2 regions of the Pseudoalteromonas sp. APC 3495 genome follow, and region 2 is predicted to be linked to the other one. Evidence: predicted binding sites of a transcription regulator. Region 2 holds the regulator's gene; the other holds the start of a gene.
The links. The regulator NrdR, encoded in region 2, represses ribonucleotide reductase genes. The targets are predictions, from matches to a motif close to AAACACNANATNTNGTGTTT.

Region 1 (8,308 bases), on a different contig from region 2:
ATGTAGATAACGCAGAAATAGCAAAGTTTGAAGCCATCGCAGAACGTTGGTGGGATTTAGAAGGCGAATTTAAGCCGCTTCACGAAATTAATCCATTACGATTAGATTTCATCGCAGACAAAACCAAAGGATTATTTGATAAAGAAACCCTAGATGTAGGATGTGGTGGTGGCATTTTAAGTCACAGCATGGCGCGAATGGGCGCAAACGTAACAGGTATCGATATGGGGCAAGAGCCTTTAACTGTCGCCAAGTTACACAGCTTAGAAACAAGTGTCCCCGTTGAGTATATAAAAGTACCTGCAGAGCAGTTTGCAGATGAGCACCCTGAGCGCTTTGATGTGATCACTTGTATGGAAATGTTAGAGCACGTCCCCGACCCTGCTTCTATTATTCATGCGGTGGCTAAATTAGCAAAACCTGGGGCTGATGTTTTTTTCTCTACTCTTAATAAAACCCCAAAAGCTTACTTATACGCTATTGTCGGTGCAGAAAAACTGTTAAAAATGGTCCCAGAGGGTACCCATGACCATAAAAAGTTTATTAAACCTGCACAATTAATTGCATGGGCAGAGCAAGCTGGCTTAAAAGTACGTGCCAGTGCTGGTTTAAGTTACAACCCGCTTTCTAAGCAATACACAATGAATGATGATGTAAGCGTAAATTATATGCTGCATTTTGAGAAGTTAGCGTAATGGCAAGCTCTCAAACCCCCATTGTCCCAATGGAATATCAAGCATTGCTGTTTGACTTAGATGGCACTTTACTCGATACCGCTGATGATTTAGGCGCCGCACTAAACACCGTGCTGCAAAATCATCAACAGCCCCAAGTGGGCAGTGATATATATCGCCCCGCGGCTTCAAACGGTGCTGCCGCTTTATTGGCTGCTGGTTTTAAAGAAAGCTGGGCACAACAGCCGCAAGAGCAACTTTTACATGAGCTAGTCACGCAATACGCTGCCAATATTGCCACCCATACTCGATGTTTTGTAGGAATAGAGCAATTACTAATCGCACTTGATAACAAAGCAATACCCTGGGGAATTATGACTAATAAGCCCGGATTTTTAACTGATCCTTTAGTCAAGGCGATTCCTGCATTAAAAAATGCACGTATTGTGATAAGCGGTGATACCTTAGCTGAATCTAAGCCCTCACCCCTTCCTTTACTGTATTGCGCTGAGCAAATGAGTGTTGATCCTTCGCGCTGCCTATATATAGGTGATGCGCAGCGTGACATTCAAGCAGGTAAAGCAGCCAATATGCACACCGCAACCGCACTATGGGGATATGTACCGAGTGTTGACGAGGCATTGGCTTGGAATGCGGATTTTAATTGGCACAGTCCTATAGATGCATTTAACCACATATAGTGCCATGTTAATTAATAAACACTACATATTGTGATTGTGTTAGTTTTTACGCAAAGCTTGATGATAAAAAAAGCAGACAAAATTTATTTTAAAAAAGCGTAAATTTAATCTTTCCTTAGTTGATTTTTACAAATTTCAACTTAACCGATTGATCAAAGGTTAATGCCTACTAACACAATTACGTTATCCCAACGTTATCCACAATGAGAGCGGTTTCTGTCCCTTGCAAAAGATACCAGACCACACTATCTTGTGATCTCTAATTTGAACAACACCAGATATTGTGGCTAAATGTTATTCAATTAAATTCACCAAACCGGTGAAAATAACAATAAACGAATAGGCACTGCGCTTTTTTAGGTGCACGCATTGGTCAAAAATATTTAATTCCCAAGGAATACAGGCAAAGCTATGAACCAACAGTTATCTGTAAGCAAACGTGACGGTCGTAAAGAGCCACTCGATCTTGATAAGATCCATCGCGTTATTGAATGGGCCGCCGAAGGTTTAAATAACGTTTCGGTTTCACAAGTTGAACTTAAATCGCATATTCAATTTTATGACGGTATTCGTACTAAAGACATCCACGAAACGATTATTAAAGCCGCTGCGGATCAGATCTCAAAAGAATCACCTGATTATCAGTATCTTGCTGCTCGTTTAGCTGTATTCCATTTACGTAAAAAAGCGTATGGCCAATTTGAGCCACCGCGTCTTTTTGACCACGTTACCAACATGGTTGAACAAAAACGCTACGACGCACATTTGCTTGTTGATTACACAGAGCAAGAACTTGATGAACTAGATGCTTACTTAGATCATTCACGCGATCTTAACTTTAGCTATGCAGCCGTGAAACAGCTTGAAGGTAAATACCTAGTTCAAAACCGTGTTACCGGTGAAATTTACGAAAGCGCACAGTTTTTATACATCTTAGTAGCGGCAAGCTTATTCTCAGATTATCCACGTGATACGCGTATTGATTACATCAAACGTTTTTACGATGCGGTTTCATTATTTAAAATTTCTTTACCTACGCCAATTATGTCGGGTGTACGTACGCCAACACGTCAGTTCAGCTCATGTGTACTGATTGAGTGTGGTGACAGCTTAGATTCAATTAATGCGACATCATCAGCGATTGTTAAATACGTTTCTCAACGTGCTGGTATTGGTATTAATGCCGGACGTATTCGTGCATTAGGTAGCCCTATTCGCAATGGCGAAGCGTACCACACTGGCTGTATTCCGTTTTATAAGCATTTTCAAACAGCCGTTAAAAGCTGTTCGCAAGGCGGTGTACGTGGCGGAGCCGCTACTTTATTCTACCCGCTTTGGCATTTAGAAGTAGAAAACCTACTGGTACTTAAAAACAACCGTGGTGTTGATGATAACCGCGTACGTCACCTAGACTACGGTGTGCAGTTTAATAAACTAATGTATTCGCGTTTAATTAAAGACGATTACATTACCTTATTCAGTCCATCAGACGTGCCGGGCCTTTACGATGCATTCTTTGAAGATCAAGATGAATTTGATGCACTTTATGTAAAGTATGAGCAAGACGAGTCAATTCGTAAAAAACGTATTAAAGCCATTGAACTGTTTTCTATGTTTGCTCAAGAACGTGCCAGCACCGGTCGTATTTACTTACAAAATGTTGACCACTGTAATACGCATAGTCCATTTATCTCGAAAGTGGCGCCTATTCGTCAATCTAACTTATGTTTAGAAATTGCATTACCGACTAAACCACTAAGTAATGTAAACGACGAAGAAGGTGAAATTGCCTTATGTACCTTGTCTGCATTTAACTTAGGCGCGATTGAGTCACTGGATGAATTAGAAGAGTTAGCTGAGCTTGCCGTTCGTGCACTAGATAACTTACTTGATTTCCAAGACTACCCAGTACCGGCGGCAAAAAATGCCACTATGGGACGTCGTACCCTAGGTATAGGTGTGATTAACTACGCTTACTACTTAGCTAAAAACGGTAAGCGTTACTCAGATGGCAGCGCAAATGCACTCACGCACAAAACATTTGAAGCGATTCAGTACTACTTAATGAAAGCATCTAATGAGCTTGCAAAAGAGCGTGGAGCATGTCCTAAATTTAACGAAACTACGTACTCACAAGGTATTATGCCAACAGATACGTACAAGCGTGATTTAGATAAAATTTGTGATGAACCACTGCACCTTGATTGGGATACGTTACGTGCCAGCATTAAAGAGCACGGTATGCGTAACTCAACGCTGAGCGCATTAATGCCATCAGAAACATCATCGCAAATCTCAAATGCAACCAATGGTATTGAGCCACCACGTGGCCATATTAGTGTTAAAGCAAGTAAAGACGGTATTTTAAAGCAGGTTGTCCCTGAGTACGAACGCCTTAAAGATAACTATGAATTACTGTGGGATATTCCATCAAACGATGGTTACTTACAATTAGTAGGCATAATGCAGAAATTTATCGACCAAACAATTTCAGCAAATACTAATTATGATCCAAACAGATACGAAGGCGGTAGAGTACCTATGAAAGTCTTACTAAAAGACTTACTTGGTGCCTACAAGCTAGGTGTTAAAACACTGTATTACCATAATACCCGCGATGGCGCATCAGATGCTCAAGAAGACACTCCAGAAGTGGAAGATGATGATTGTGCAGGCGGCGCGTGTAAAATTTAATAGTTAAACTTAAAGCGGGCGCCTTGCCCGCTTTGTCCTGATAGTTTTAGTGATAGTTTTTTGAGTGATAAACATGTCTTATACTACTTTTAGCAGAAATCATAATAACCAAATGCAAGAGCCAATGTTTTTTGGTCAAACCGTTAACGTGTCACGTTACGATCAACAAAAATACCCTATTTTTGAAAAATTAATTGAAAAACAATTGTCTTTCTTTTGGCGACCTGAAGAAGTTGATGTAAGTAAAGACCGTTTAGACTTTCAAGCGCTTCCCGATCACGAGAAGCATATATTTTTAAGCAACTTAAAATACCAAACGTTGCTTGATAGTGTTCAAGGTCGTTCGCCTAACGTAGCACTATTACCAATTGTGTCTATTCCTGAGCTAGAAACATGGATTGAGACATGGGCGTTTAGTGAAACTATTCATAGTCGTTCGTACACCCATATTATTCGTAACGTAACTCAAGCACCTGAACTCATTTTTGATGACATTGTTAGCAATGAAAAAATTAGTGAGCGTGCCGATGCCGTTACTACTTATTATGATGACCTAATCAATTCTGTATCGCTTTACAACCTATACGGTGAAGGCAAACACGAAATTAATGGCCAAACCGTAGTCGTTAATTTATTTGAGCTGAAAAAGAAATTGTACCTGGCCATGATGTCAGTGAACATCCTTGAAGCTATTCGCTTTTATGTGAGCTTTGCCTGTTCATTTGCGTTTGCAGAGCGTGAATTGATGGAAGGTAATGCTAAAATTATAAAGCTTATTGCCCGTGATGAAGCACTTCACCTTTCAGGTACTCAGCATATTTTAAATATCATGCAAGATGGCAAAGATGACCCTGAAATGGCGATTGTTGCCGCACAATGCCGTGAAGAAGCAATTAAGATGTTTGTTGAAGCCGCAGAGCAAGAGAAAGAATGGGCCGAGTACCTATTCAAAGATGGCTCGATGATTGGTTTGAATAAACACATTCTATGTCAGTACGTTGAATACATTACCAATGCGCGTATGACCGCGATTGGTCTACCTGCACAGTTTGAAAATAACAGCAACCCTATTCCGTGGATCAACTCATGGTTAGTGTCGGATAATGTGCAAGTTGCTCCTCAAGAGGCCGAAATTAGCTCATACTTAGTTGGTCAAATTGATTCACAAGTAGATGCCGATGAATTTGGTGACTTTGATTTATAATGACTGATAGAACGACTGCAAGTATTACGCTTGCAGATAACAGCCAGCGTATTGATTTTGCCGCTGGCTGCCCTTCTCTTTTACATTGCCTAGAATCGAATAAAATTGATGCCGCTTACCAGTGCCGTGAGGGATATTGTGGTGCGTGTCGTGCTACGCTTGTCTCTGGTGAAGTCAATTACAATGAAGAACCGTTAGCCTTTGTGCGTGATGGTGAAATACTATTGTGTTGCTGCAAGCCCAATGGTGATATCAGTATTAATTTAAAGTAACTAGCAAACCACACAGTATAATGCCTAACAGCTCGCTTTATTCACTTACCTGTTTCTGCAATTATTACTCAAGTAATCGCGATTATAGCCGTGTTATTTACTCTGAATAAGCAGCAGGTACAAATCGGTAATGACCCGTAATTGTATAAGCAAAAAGCATATCGCTCATTTCAGGTCCGCGACCAATATTGTGCACAATAAGCGGGTGACCACTGTCCTGCGCTATTTGATTAACGACCATACCTATGTGCGGTAAATTGCCTGGCAGCATCCAAGTGACTATGTCACCGGTTTTATAATCTGCTGCATTAAGCGATTTAGTTAACACTTGAGCATGGCGCTCAAAGTAAACCTGTAAGTTAGGTACACGTCGATGATCAATGTTTTTATCTGGCTTGGTTAATCCCCAAATACGCTTAGAAGGATATGCGCGAAAATTGGCCTGCATGTCTTCATGTACTAACTTTTGCAAATCAATACCAAGCTGTCGATAGGATCGAATTATAACATCGGTACATACACCAATATTAGCGGGTACATCGCCACCAGGGTATTCAAGCCTATGATAGGCGCCATCGTAAGTTACTTGTTGCGTTGTTCTGTGTATCAATGCGTTGACAATATCATGATTAAAATCGGCTGCCTTTACATCAAGGGCAGATAAAGCTAGTAAATAGAGCACAAAGCGCGACATATAAATTCCTTTTATAATATTTATTAACTAAAGCTGTTGAGTAATATAGTCAGGAATATTAAATTTATTTCCATTGCTGGTAAAGTGCGCATCAAGTGCATAGGCCATTTTTTCAAGCGGAGCATCATCATAACCACAGGTTTGGATTTCATTGATGTAGCGCATAATAAAAGCGTGAGCACCGAGCTCGCGCCATTGAACGACATGAGCCAGCTCATGAAAATGCACTCTTAAATTACGCGCAACATGAGGTAATATGTAATAAGTGTTTTTATAGGTGATCCCTGCTACATCCATGTCAATAAAATCGCTTAAACCAATTTCACGTAAACCAGTAAAGTCAGGCTTGGGAATGTGTTCAACAACCACATAAAATGCAGTTTTCAAAAAATCATGCGGGTAAAAGCCAGCAAATTCGCTAACAAATGTATCACAACATATTCTTTGATCAACATACTCGCTATTCGTTTTATCAATCCATTGTTCTATTTGCGCTAGCATGTTTTCTCCAAAAAATTTGCTTAGTGACTTAATTTAAGCATAAACATTTAATGACGCAGAATTTGCTTTTATCAATAAAAAAGCGCCAATGGTATTATTACTGACGCTTATTAGAATGATAAATACAAAGTAACGCTTTAAACTAACCTTCTTCTTCAACCAATGATTCTAATAACTCATGGATCTCTGATTTTAATTCTTTGTCTTCAATTTTATTTGCATTGATTTTAGCATCTTGCAGATTTTTAATTGCCGCTTCTTTATCACCCAGCTCAAGCTGTAAAGTAGCCATAGAAAAGGCAACAGACGACATATGATCTTTGTTATTAATTTCTATCGACTTCTGTAACGCTTTTTCGTAAGTCTCGATAGCTTCTTCTAGCTCTTCGGTGAAATCAGCCAATGTTTCCCACTGAACAGGGTGATCTTTCGCTGTATTTTCGTTTTCAATACAAATAGCTTTTAGCTCAGCATATAAAGATTCAAACTGTTTAGTATCATTTTTATTAGCCGCTGCCATCAGCTTTTCCGCCAAATCGTGAACCGCTTTGTATACTTTAGTATTCATAATTACTCGCTACCTTATTAACGCGCCTTTTTTGACTTATTAAAGGCATCGTATTCGAAATATATTCCCTAATAGTACATTATTATTAAGCGCTGCGTTGTTACAAAAGTATTATAAGCGATAAAAACAGAGGTTTAATTTAAAAACCTGGATATTACAGTGCTACACTTAACGCTTAATTTAAGTCGCAATAGTAAATACCTACCCTATGCAAAATTGCAATCAATGCGGTAAATGCTGCACTAAATATGGTGCGGCAGATTTAGATACAAATCAGGATGAAATTGAAATGTGGGCGTTATTCAACCCAGAAATATTTCAATATGTTAAAAACGATCAGTTATGGTTTGATCCCAAAACAGGCGAGCAATTAACGCAATGCCCATTTTTAGTACTTAGCAGTAAAAAATATCCACAAGAAAAAGATAAATATACATGCAGTATTTACCATGACCGTCCTCAAGATTGCCGACACTACCCAAGTTTAATTTCAGAAATGATAAACGATGACTGTGAAATGCTTGAACCAATCGATAAACAAAATCCTTTCAAAGCACAAAAAAAATTAGACATACTAATGATAGACAGCCGCTCTTAAGCGAATAAATATAACAAATGCACTGATCTGTAATAATGAGCTGGTAATGTAAATTTAACGCGATTATTTTGCCATTCAACGCAAAATTAAAAGTTATAGTATAACATTGTTGATGATGCCATTTTGTAGTGTTATATTATATCACAACATAACAACCACGATTCGAAGTAATTATGACAAAGTTAACACTCATATCCTCAGCGCTACTGTCTGTTTTGTGTTCTCACTCTGCCCTAGCAGCAACGATTAACGGCACAGTAACAGATTCAAAAAAACAACCTATTGCTAATGCAACTATCCATGTTCATGGAAAGTCACAAAGCGTGAAAAGCAATGAACAAGGTCAGTTTAGCATCGACATAGATGCTAAAAGCCAATTACATATTAGTAAAGATAACTACA
Region 2 (8,308 bases):
AATCATCACCAATTGGCACACACTCATTAAAAGTTAAATTAATGGTATTTTGCATACTCATTAACTCTGGGAAATTCAGTAAACTTTTAGCATCGCTGCCCATTAATTTAGGAGCAATGTAAAAAACAAACTCATCAATTAAATCAAGTTCTGTCATTTTGCCAGCCAGTGTTGCTCCGGCCTCTAGCCACACATTATTAAACTGCAATTGGGCTAGCGTGTTTAACACGGCCAGTAAATCTACTTTATTATTATTTTCAGGTACTTCAATCTGTTTAACAAAATGAGGCCACTGATGCGATTTATCAACCTTGGTGGTAAATATTATCACCTCACTTTGAATTGAAAATAAGGCAAGATCAGGGGTAAGTCTATTTTGTGAGTCAATAACAACGCGAACCGGTTGGCGCAGTGGTAAATCAGTTGGTAAAGAATACGGTAACTCTTCTGGGCGCACATTTAATTTTGCATCATCCATTAATACCGTATCGGCACCGGTTAAAATTGCACAGTTTTGTGCTCGGTATAGTTGCACATCTTGGCGCGCAGCGGGGCCTGTTATCCATTTACTTTGGCCGTTTTTAAGCGCCGTTTTACCATCAATACTGGCGGCCATTTTGCAAGTCACAAAGGGTAACCCCTGCTCCATGCGCTTAAAAAACCCAAGGTTTAATGCGCGAGCTTGCGCTTCAAGTAATCCGTGAGCAACTTCTATACCAGCATCCGCTAAAATTTTCAGACCTTTGCCTGCAACTTGCGGGTTGCTGTCAACCATTGCGGCAATCACTTTTTTAACACCGGCTACTTTTAGCCCTTCAGCACAAGGCGGTGTTCGACCATAATGACTGCAAGGCTCTAGGGTTACATAAGCGGTTGCGCCTTTGGCATTTTCGCCAGCCATAGCCAGTGCGTTTACCTCTGCATGACCTTGGCCCGCTAACTGATGAAACCCTTCACCTATTACTTTATTGTTTTTTACGAGTACGCAGCCAACATTAGGATTAGGGGTTGTCGTAAAGCGCCCTTTTTTTGCCAGTTCAATAGCGCGAGCCATGTAGCGTTTATCATCCTCTGAAAACGAACTTTGCTTGGTCATTACTATTCCCCTAAGCGGGCTATTTCTTCACCAAATTCGCGTATATCTTCAAACGAGCGATATACAGAGGCAAATCTTACATAGGCCACTTTATCTAACTTTTTAAGCGCTTCCATAATGCACTCACCCACCAAATGGCTAGACACTTCGCGTTCGCCAGTGGCTCGCAGCTGCGACTTAATAATATTAACCACTTCGTCAACTTGCTCAGTGCTTACGGGGCGTTTTTCGAGGGCGCGAGTTAAGCCATTTAGTAACTTATCTTCATTAAACGGTTCGCGGCTGCCATCTTGCTTGATGACCCGTGGCATCACTAATTCAGCCCCTTCAAAGGTGGTAAATCGTTCGTGGCACTCATTACATTCACGACGTCTACGTACTTGGTGTCCCCCGCCGACAAGGCGAGAATCAATAACTTTAGTATCTTTGGCGGTGCAAAATGGGCAATGCATAACTGTGTGTTTCCGTTTTAAAAACAAAAAATGGCCGCTATTATAGCGGCCATTATCATAACAAAAATGTGTGCAGTTGTGATCTAAATTACTATTTTACTCTTGGATTAAGCGTAAACAGGTAATTTTGCACAAATTGCTTTCACTTTTTCTTTTACTTGCGCTTGTACTGACTCATCTTCGATGTTGTCTAGTACGTCACAGATCCAGCCCGCTAACTCTTTTGACTCTGCTTCTTTAAAGCCACGACGAGTGATTGCTGGTGAACCAATACGCAAACCAGAAGTAACAAATGGTGAACGTGGATCGTTCGGTACTGAGTTTTTGTTAACCGTGATATTCGCATTACCTAGGGCAGCATCTGCATCTTTACCTGTGATATCTTTATCGATTAAATCAAGTAAGAATAAGTGGTTGTCAGTTTTACCCGATACTACTTTGTAGCCGCGCTCTTGTAATACGGCAACCATTGCTTGTGCATTTTTAACAACTTGTGCTTGGTATGTTTTAAACTCAGGTTGAAGTGCTTCTTTAAATGCGACCGCTTTAGCAGCAATAACATGACATAAAGGACCACCTTGGCCACCTGGGAAAACAGCGCTGTTTAGCTTTTTGTAAATTTCTTCATCGCCACACGCAGAAATGATTAAACCACCGCGAGGACCCGCTAATGTTTTGTGTGTTGTGGTTGTTACAACGTGAGCAAATGGCACCGGGCTTGGGTAAACACCCGCAGCAATTAAACCTGCAACGTGCGCCATATCAACAAATAAGTATGCACCTACTTTGTCTGCAATTTCACGGAACTTAGCCCAGTCAACAATACCTGAATAAGCAGAGAAACCCGCAATGATCATTTTTGGTTTGTGCTCAAGTGCTAACGCTTCAACTTGTGCGTAATCAATTTCGCCAGTTTCTTCGTTAAGGCCATACTGAATTGCGTTGTATGTTTTACCAGAGAAGTTAACGTGTGAGCCGTGCGTTAAATGACCACCGTGCGCTAGGCTCATGCCTAATACAGTATCAAGTGGGCTTAAAAGAGCTTGGAAAACAGCAGCATTCGCTTGTGAACCGGCATGAGGCTGTACGTTTGCGTAATCTGTACCAAATAATTCATTTGCGCGGTCAATAGCAAGTTGCTCAACCACGTCTACGTGCTCACAGCCACCGTAGTAACGTTTGCCCGGGTAACCTTCAGCGTATTTGTTAGTCAGCTGAGAACCCTGCGCTTCAAGTACGCGTGGGCTACAGTAGTTTTCAGATGCAATTAACTCAATATGCTCTTCCTGACGTGATGTTTCTTTGCTCATCGCGTCAAATAACTCTGGATCAAAGTCCGAAATATTCATGCTACGTTCTAACATTGGGGTCTCCTGGGCAACGTGTATGGGTATTTTTTAGAGGCTTTATTGTACGCTTAAAACGACGTTTTGCCTACGCTCTTAAGTTGAGGATATTTAAACAGGGATTGAAACTATTTCACAGCATTTTGATGATGATATTTTTTTATAAACTAATAACAATTTTAAATGAATTTTATTTACTACATTTATATAGCTTATGCGTTATGTCTAAAGCGATGCATAAACAAACAAAAAAAGCGGCCTAAGCCGCTTTTATTATCGGCCTTTTTTAGGCAAGCTTTTTAAACAATTCTGTACGCAAAACAGCATAATCGTTGTGCATATCAGTGGCTAAACACGGTTTTGCTAATGCATCAGCTAACGGCTTTGGCATATCTAATTCAACATTAAGGATATCCTCAACGCTGTCTTTAAATTTGGCCGGATGCGCAGTCGCTAAAAAAACCCCCACAGCATCTGCCGCCTTATTTTCTACAAGACCTTGGTAAGCAATTGCGGTGTGAGGCTCTGCAATATAGCCAAGCTGTTGAATTTTTTTCATCACTGTTTGTGTTTGCTGTTCATCAACACTCACCGAATAAAAGTTATCATAACTAAACCAGTTATTATCTAACATTGATTGCACACGTGGCCAGTTATTAGGTTTACTCACATCCATTGCATTTGAAAGCGATTCAATTGTCGCATTAGGCGTCCAATTTTTATCAAGCATAAAGCGCGGTACTGTGTCGTTTTGGTTTGTAGTCGCGCTTAGTTTACCTACAGGCATACCAATAACCGCGCCAATCATAGCCGCACACACATTACCAAAGTTACCACTCGGTACTGAAATATGCGCTGTAGCACGCTTTTCTTTTGGCAGCTGTGCAATGGCTTCAAAGTAATAACATACCTGCGCGACTAAACGGCTAATGTTAATTGAATTTGCTGAGTTTAAACCTAACTTCGATTTTAGCTCTTCATCTAAAAATGATTTTTTAACCAACTCTTGGCAATCATCAAAACTACCCTCAATCGCATAACAGTGAATGTTGTCACCAAGCGTTGTAAATAACTTTTGCTGCGCTAATGAAATTTTACCTTTAGGGTATAAAATAACGACATCAATATTTGGTTTGTTATAAAAAGCATGCGCTACGGCAGCCCCGGTATCACCCGATGTTGCAGTTAAAATAGTGACTTTTTCACCTTGATTAAATTGCGCCAAGCACTCGGCCATAAAACGGCCACCAAAATCTTTAAATGCCAGTGTTGGCCCGTGAAATAACTCTAAGCAATAGGTATTATCTTCAACTTCCACCAGCTTAACCGGAAAGTTAAACGCATTCTTAACCATCTGGGCAACAGTATCACTTGGTAGCTCGTCACCAATAAGGTGCGATAAAATTTTGCCGCTGCGAGTAATAAAGTCCATATCTAGTAATGCATCAACATCACTTAATGGCGCTAACGACTCTGGAAAAAACACACCTTGATTACGCCCTAGTCCTGTTTTTACAGCTTCAACAAACGACACTTTTTGTGAATATTCTTTTAAATTATGTAATTGCATGACTCTTTTTCCTATAAAACATTTAATTGACGCGTGCCGTCGTTATCTAATTTACAAATATGGCAAAAGCCTTGTTCGTTGATGTAATTTTCCTCTAGCCACTGCGCGCATTGCTCTGCCGCTTCAAGCGTTTTACATACACTAAACAAGGTCGGCCCTGCGCCTGAAATACTCACAACTTCAGCACCCAGTGCTGGTAAGCTTGCTTTGGCATCACTAAAGCCGCTTATAAGTGGCGCACGGTATGGCTCTGCTATTTCGTCTTTCATAATGCTTAATGCATCATCAAAACGCCCTGTTAACAGTAAGCTACTAAACGCCGATAAACGCTGAGCAAACTCAACCCCGGCATGCATACTTAGCTCTTTTGGTAAAACAGAGCGCGCTTTTGCGGTATTGAGCGAAAAGCCCGGAAATGCGGCGACGTAATACCAGTTTTCATCAACAGGTAAAGCAATAGATTTATCAGGAATTAAATCACCGGTTAGCTGTAAGCCGCCTAAATAACACGGTGTGATGTTATCGTAATGGCGCCCCCCACTTACAACGGCTTCAAAATCTGCCATAAGCTCAATGAGCTCTACTTGGCTTAAATTAGTTTTGGCAAATTTATCCAGTGCTGCAAATGTCGCCACCACAGAGCAGGCACTTGAGCCTAATCCCGAACCAATCGGCAAATTTTTCCTAAGTTCGAGCTTTACCGCAGGCATATCAGGCGCAACATGCGCTCTAAAGTGCACTAAACACTGATACGCTAAATTTTCTTGCGCATCACTAGGTAGCTTATGTGCATAGTCGCCTGTACAAATAAATTCATCACTCGATGCGGCACTAACAACCGCCACATCACCTAATAAACCGCCATCAATGGGCGCAAGTGCGGCGCCCAGCGCATCAAAGCCAACGGTAAAATTACCAATAGACGCCGGAGCATATACTTCAATCATGACTGACTCCTAGCGAGATAATGTTTTTAATATGTCTGCAAATACACCTGCAGCCGTTACTGCAGAGCCAGCCCCATAACCACGAATCACAAACGGACGCGGTTGGTAGTATTGGCTTAAAATAGCCAGCGCATTTTCACCATCACGAATAACATTCAATGCATGTGATGAATCCACCGCTTCGATTCCGACCTTACAGTGACCATTTTTAATTGTGCCTACGTAGCGAAGTACTTTACCTTCACTTGCTGCACTTTGAACACGGTCGTTAAAACCAGCATCTAAACTAGGTAATTTCGCCATAAACTGCTCCACATTGTCACCTTGGGCAAAACCTGGCGGTAAAACCGACTCCACTTCAATATCGCTAAGCTCTAATTTCATACCGGCTTCGCGTGCAATGATCAGTAATTTACGTGCTACGTCAGTTCCCGATAAGTCATCGCGTGGGTCGGGCTCTGTAAACCCGCTTTCTTTGGCTTTAATTGTTGCCTCAGAAAGTGATAAACCATCTTCTAGTGCACCAAACATGTATGAAAGCGAGCCTGATAAAATACCACTAAACTCAAGTAACTCATCACCTGCACCAAACAACGATTGCAAGTTATCGATTACAGGTAAACCTGCACCTACGTTAGTTTCGTATAAAAACTTACGATTATTTTTATGTGTTGCTGCAATTAAATCTTGGTAATACGTATATGAGCTCGTGGTGGCTTTTTTATTGGCAGCCACGACATGAAAACCTGCATTTAAAAAATCTACATATTGTGCAGCTAAGGCATCTGATGAAGTACAGTCAACTAGCACTGGATTAACTAAATGATTTTGCTTAACAAACTGCTCGACCAGTTTTAAATCAAACGCTTGCTCTGACTGCGCCAGTTTTTGCTGCCAATCATCAAACGCAATCCCCTCACCATCAAGGTGTAATTGACGAGAGTTGGCAACACCATATAGGTTTAATTTAATATTACGCCTTTCAAGCCATGCTTGTTGACGCTCAAGTTGGTTAATTAGCTCTTGGCCGACTAAGCCACAGCCCAATAAAAACACATCAATTGAAGGAACATGAGTAAAGAAGTTTTCATGGCAAATTTTAACCGCGTCATTACATAATTCACCGTCAATAACGGCTGAAATAGCACTTTCTGTTGAATCTTGCGCTATGGCAACAATGTTTACTTGCGCTTGTGCAAGCGATACAAAAAACTTAGCCGCTAACCCCTTATGGGCACGCATGTTATCACCAACTAACGTTACTATTGCTAAATTACGTTGCACATTTACCGGCTCAATGAGCCCCGCTTTTGACTCTAAGTCAAAGGCTACTTGCAACGCACTTAACGCTAGATTTAAATCGCTTTCATGCACACAAAAGCTAATACTAAATTCACATGATGATTGAGTGATCAGGACGATTGACACGTTATCATGCGCTAATGCATTAAATACTTTCGATGCCATGCCCACTTTGCCCTTCATACCAGGGCCTGAAACGGTCAACATAGCTAAGTTTTGTAGGCTTGAGAGTGCTTTTACTGGTTCATCAGATACCGTATCGTTACTAATTAGTGAGCCTTGCGCATCTGGGTTATGAGTGTTTTTAATTTCGCATGGCACTCCAGCTTTTGCACACGGTAGGATAGTTTTAGGGTGCAACACTTTAGCGCCAAAATAAGAAAGCTCCATCGCCTCTTTGTAAGATAGGAAATCAACCTTAGTGGCTTTTTTGATATAACGCGGATCGGCGCTGTATACACCATCAACGTCAGTCCATATTTGGCACACTTGCGCCTCTAAACACGCCGCAGCAATCGCCGCCGAGTAGTCAGACCCATTACGACCAAGCGTTGTGAGCTCCCCTTCATCATTACTTGCAGTAAAACCAGGCATAATGTAAACCGTCGCAGGGGATTCTTTTAACACAGCTTGAAAACGTGCCTTACTGGCCACTAAATCCGCTTCTGCGTCTATGTATCCGCCGGTTGAAACAATACAATCTGTTGCTTGTAAATAATGCGCGTTATGATCGGCTAATAGACTTTGCATTAGCGATACGCTAACACGCTCACCAAAACTAATAATGAATGCTCTGACCTGATCAGGGCAGCACTTTATCAGTGCAATACCATCAAGCTTATTTTTAAGTTCGTTAAAGTCAGGCCAGTTTTGAACTGCTCCTTGCTTTTCCTCTACCGCTGCTTTGAGCATGTTGCATCGGCTAGTCAGTGAATGCCATTGTTCGCTAAAGTCATGCCCCTGCTCTGCAGTACTAGCTAAATTAACTAACGAGTCAGTCATGCCACCTGGGGCTGACAGTACCAGTAACATTTCATCTTTTAATTGTGCCTTAGCGAGTGCAGCAACTTGCTCTAAACAGGCAAAATCAGCGAGCGATGAGCCACCAAATTTTAATACGCGCATTTTTTATGTTTCCTCATTCCATAAAACGAAAAAAGGCCTGTGTTCTAAGTGAACACAGGCCTTTAAATTTGTTGCACCGACCTATGCCACTATCCAGTAAGAATGGTGGTTGTAATAATAATGGTCGTTACAAGACTAAATGTTTTCATAGCTTAAGACTGCCTTAACAAAGGCTATTCTGTCAACCCTAAATTAGAAGATAAAACAGTCTTTTTCATCATGAAATTTATTAATAAATGCCAAACTTATGCAAAACGTCGTTAAGTTGTGCTTTATTAATCGGTTTGTGAATAAAATCGATTGCGCCTAGTTGCGCGACACGTGCTTGCATTTTTTGTTGGATATCAGCAGAGATCACTAATACATAAGACTCTATTTTAGAAATTTTGATTTGCTCAAGTACTTCAATACCATCAACTTCAGGCATGGTTAAATCAAGACACAGGAGATCGAAATGCCTTTGACGCAAT

Region 1: nrdA (class 1a ribonucleoside-diphosphate reductase subunit alpha) is a predicted target of NrdR. The motif match lies at 1,645-1,664, and genes of this name have one in related genera.

Annotation. Positions count from the first base shown of each region.
Region 1 covers NZ_JASDDA010000005.1:64,742-73,049, reverse strand. The annotation lists gene ubiG (bifunctional 2-polyprenyl-6-hydroxyphenol methylase/3-demethylubiquinol 3-O-methyltransferase UbiG) at 1-695, shown strand, start outside; gene QL984_RS03355 (HAD-IA family hydrolase) at 695-1,375, shown strand; gene nrdA (class 1a ribonucleoside-diphosphate reductase subunit alpha) at 1,787-4,069, shown strand; gene nrdB (class Ia ribonucleoside-diphosphate reductase subunit beta) at 4,143-5,273, shown strand; gene yfaE (class I ribonucleotide reductase maintenance protein YfaE) at 5,273-5,545, shown strand; gene QL984_RS03335 (DUF1287 domain-containing protein) at 5,643-6,239, opposite strand; gene QL984_RS03330 (hypothetical protein) at 6,267-6,740, opposite strand; gene QL984_RS03325 (tetratricopeptide repeat protein) at 6,883-7,308, opposite strand; gene QL984_RS03320 (YkgJ family cysteine cluster protein) at 7,517-7,906, shown strand; gene QL984_RS03315 (TonB-dependent receptor) at 8,080-8,308, shown strand, end outside.
Region 2 covers NZ_JASDDA010000048.1:17,805-26,112, forward strand. The annotation lists gene ribD (bifunctional diaminohydroxyphosphoribosylaminopyrimidine deaminase/5-amino-6-(5-phosphoribosylamino)uracil reductase RibD) at 1-1,096, opposite strand, end outside; gene nrdR (transcriptional regulator NrdR) at 1,099-1,548, opposite strand; gene glyA (serine hydroxymethyltransferase) at 1,656-2,912, opposite strand; gene thrC (threonine synthase) at 3,181-4,464, opposite strand; gene thrB (homoserine kinase) at 4,476-5,411, opposite strand; gene thrA (bifunctional aspartate kinase/homoserine dehydrogenase I) at 5,421-7,838, opposite strand; gene QL984_RS15605 (response regulator) at 8,068-8,308, opposite strand, start outside.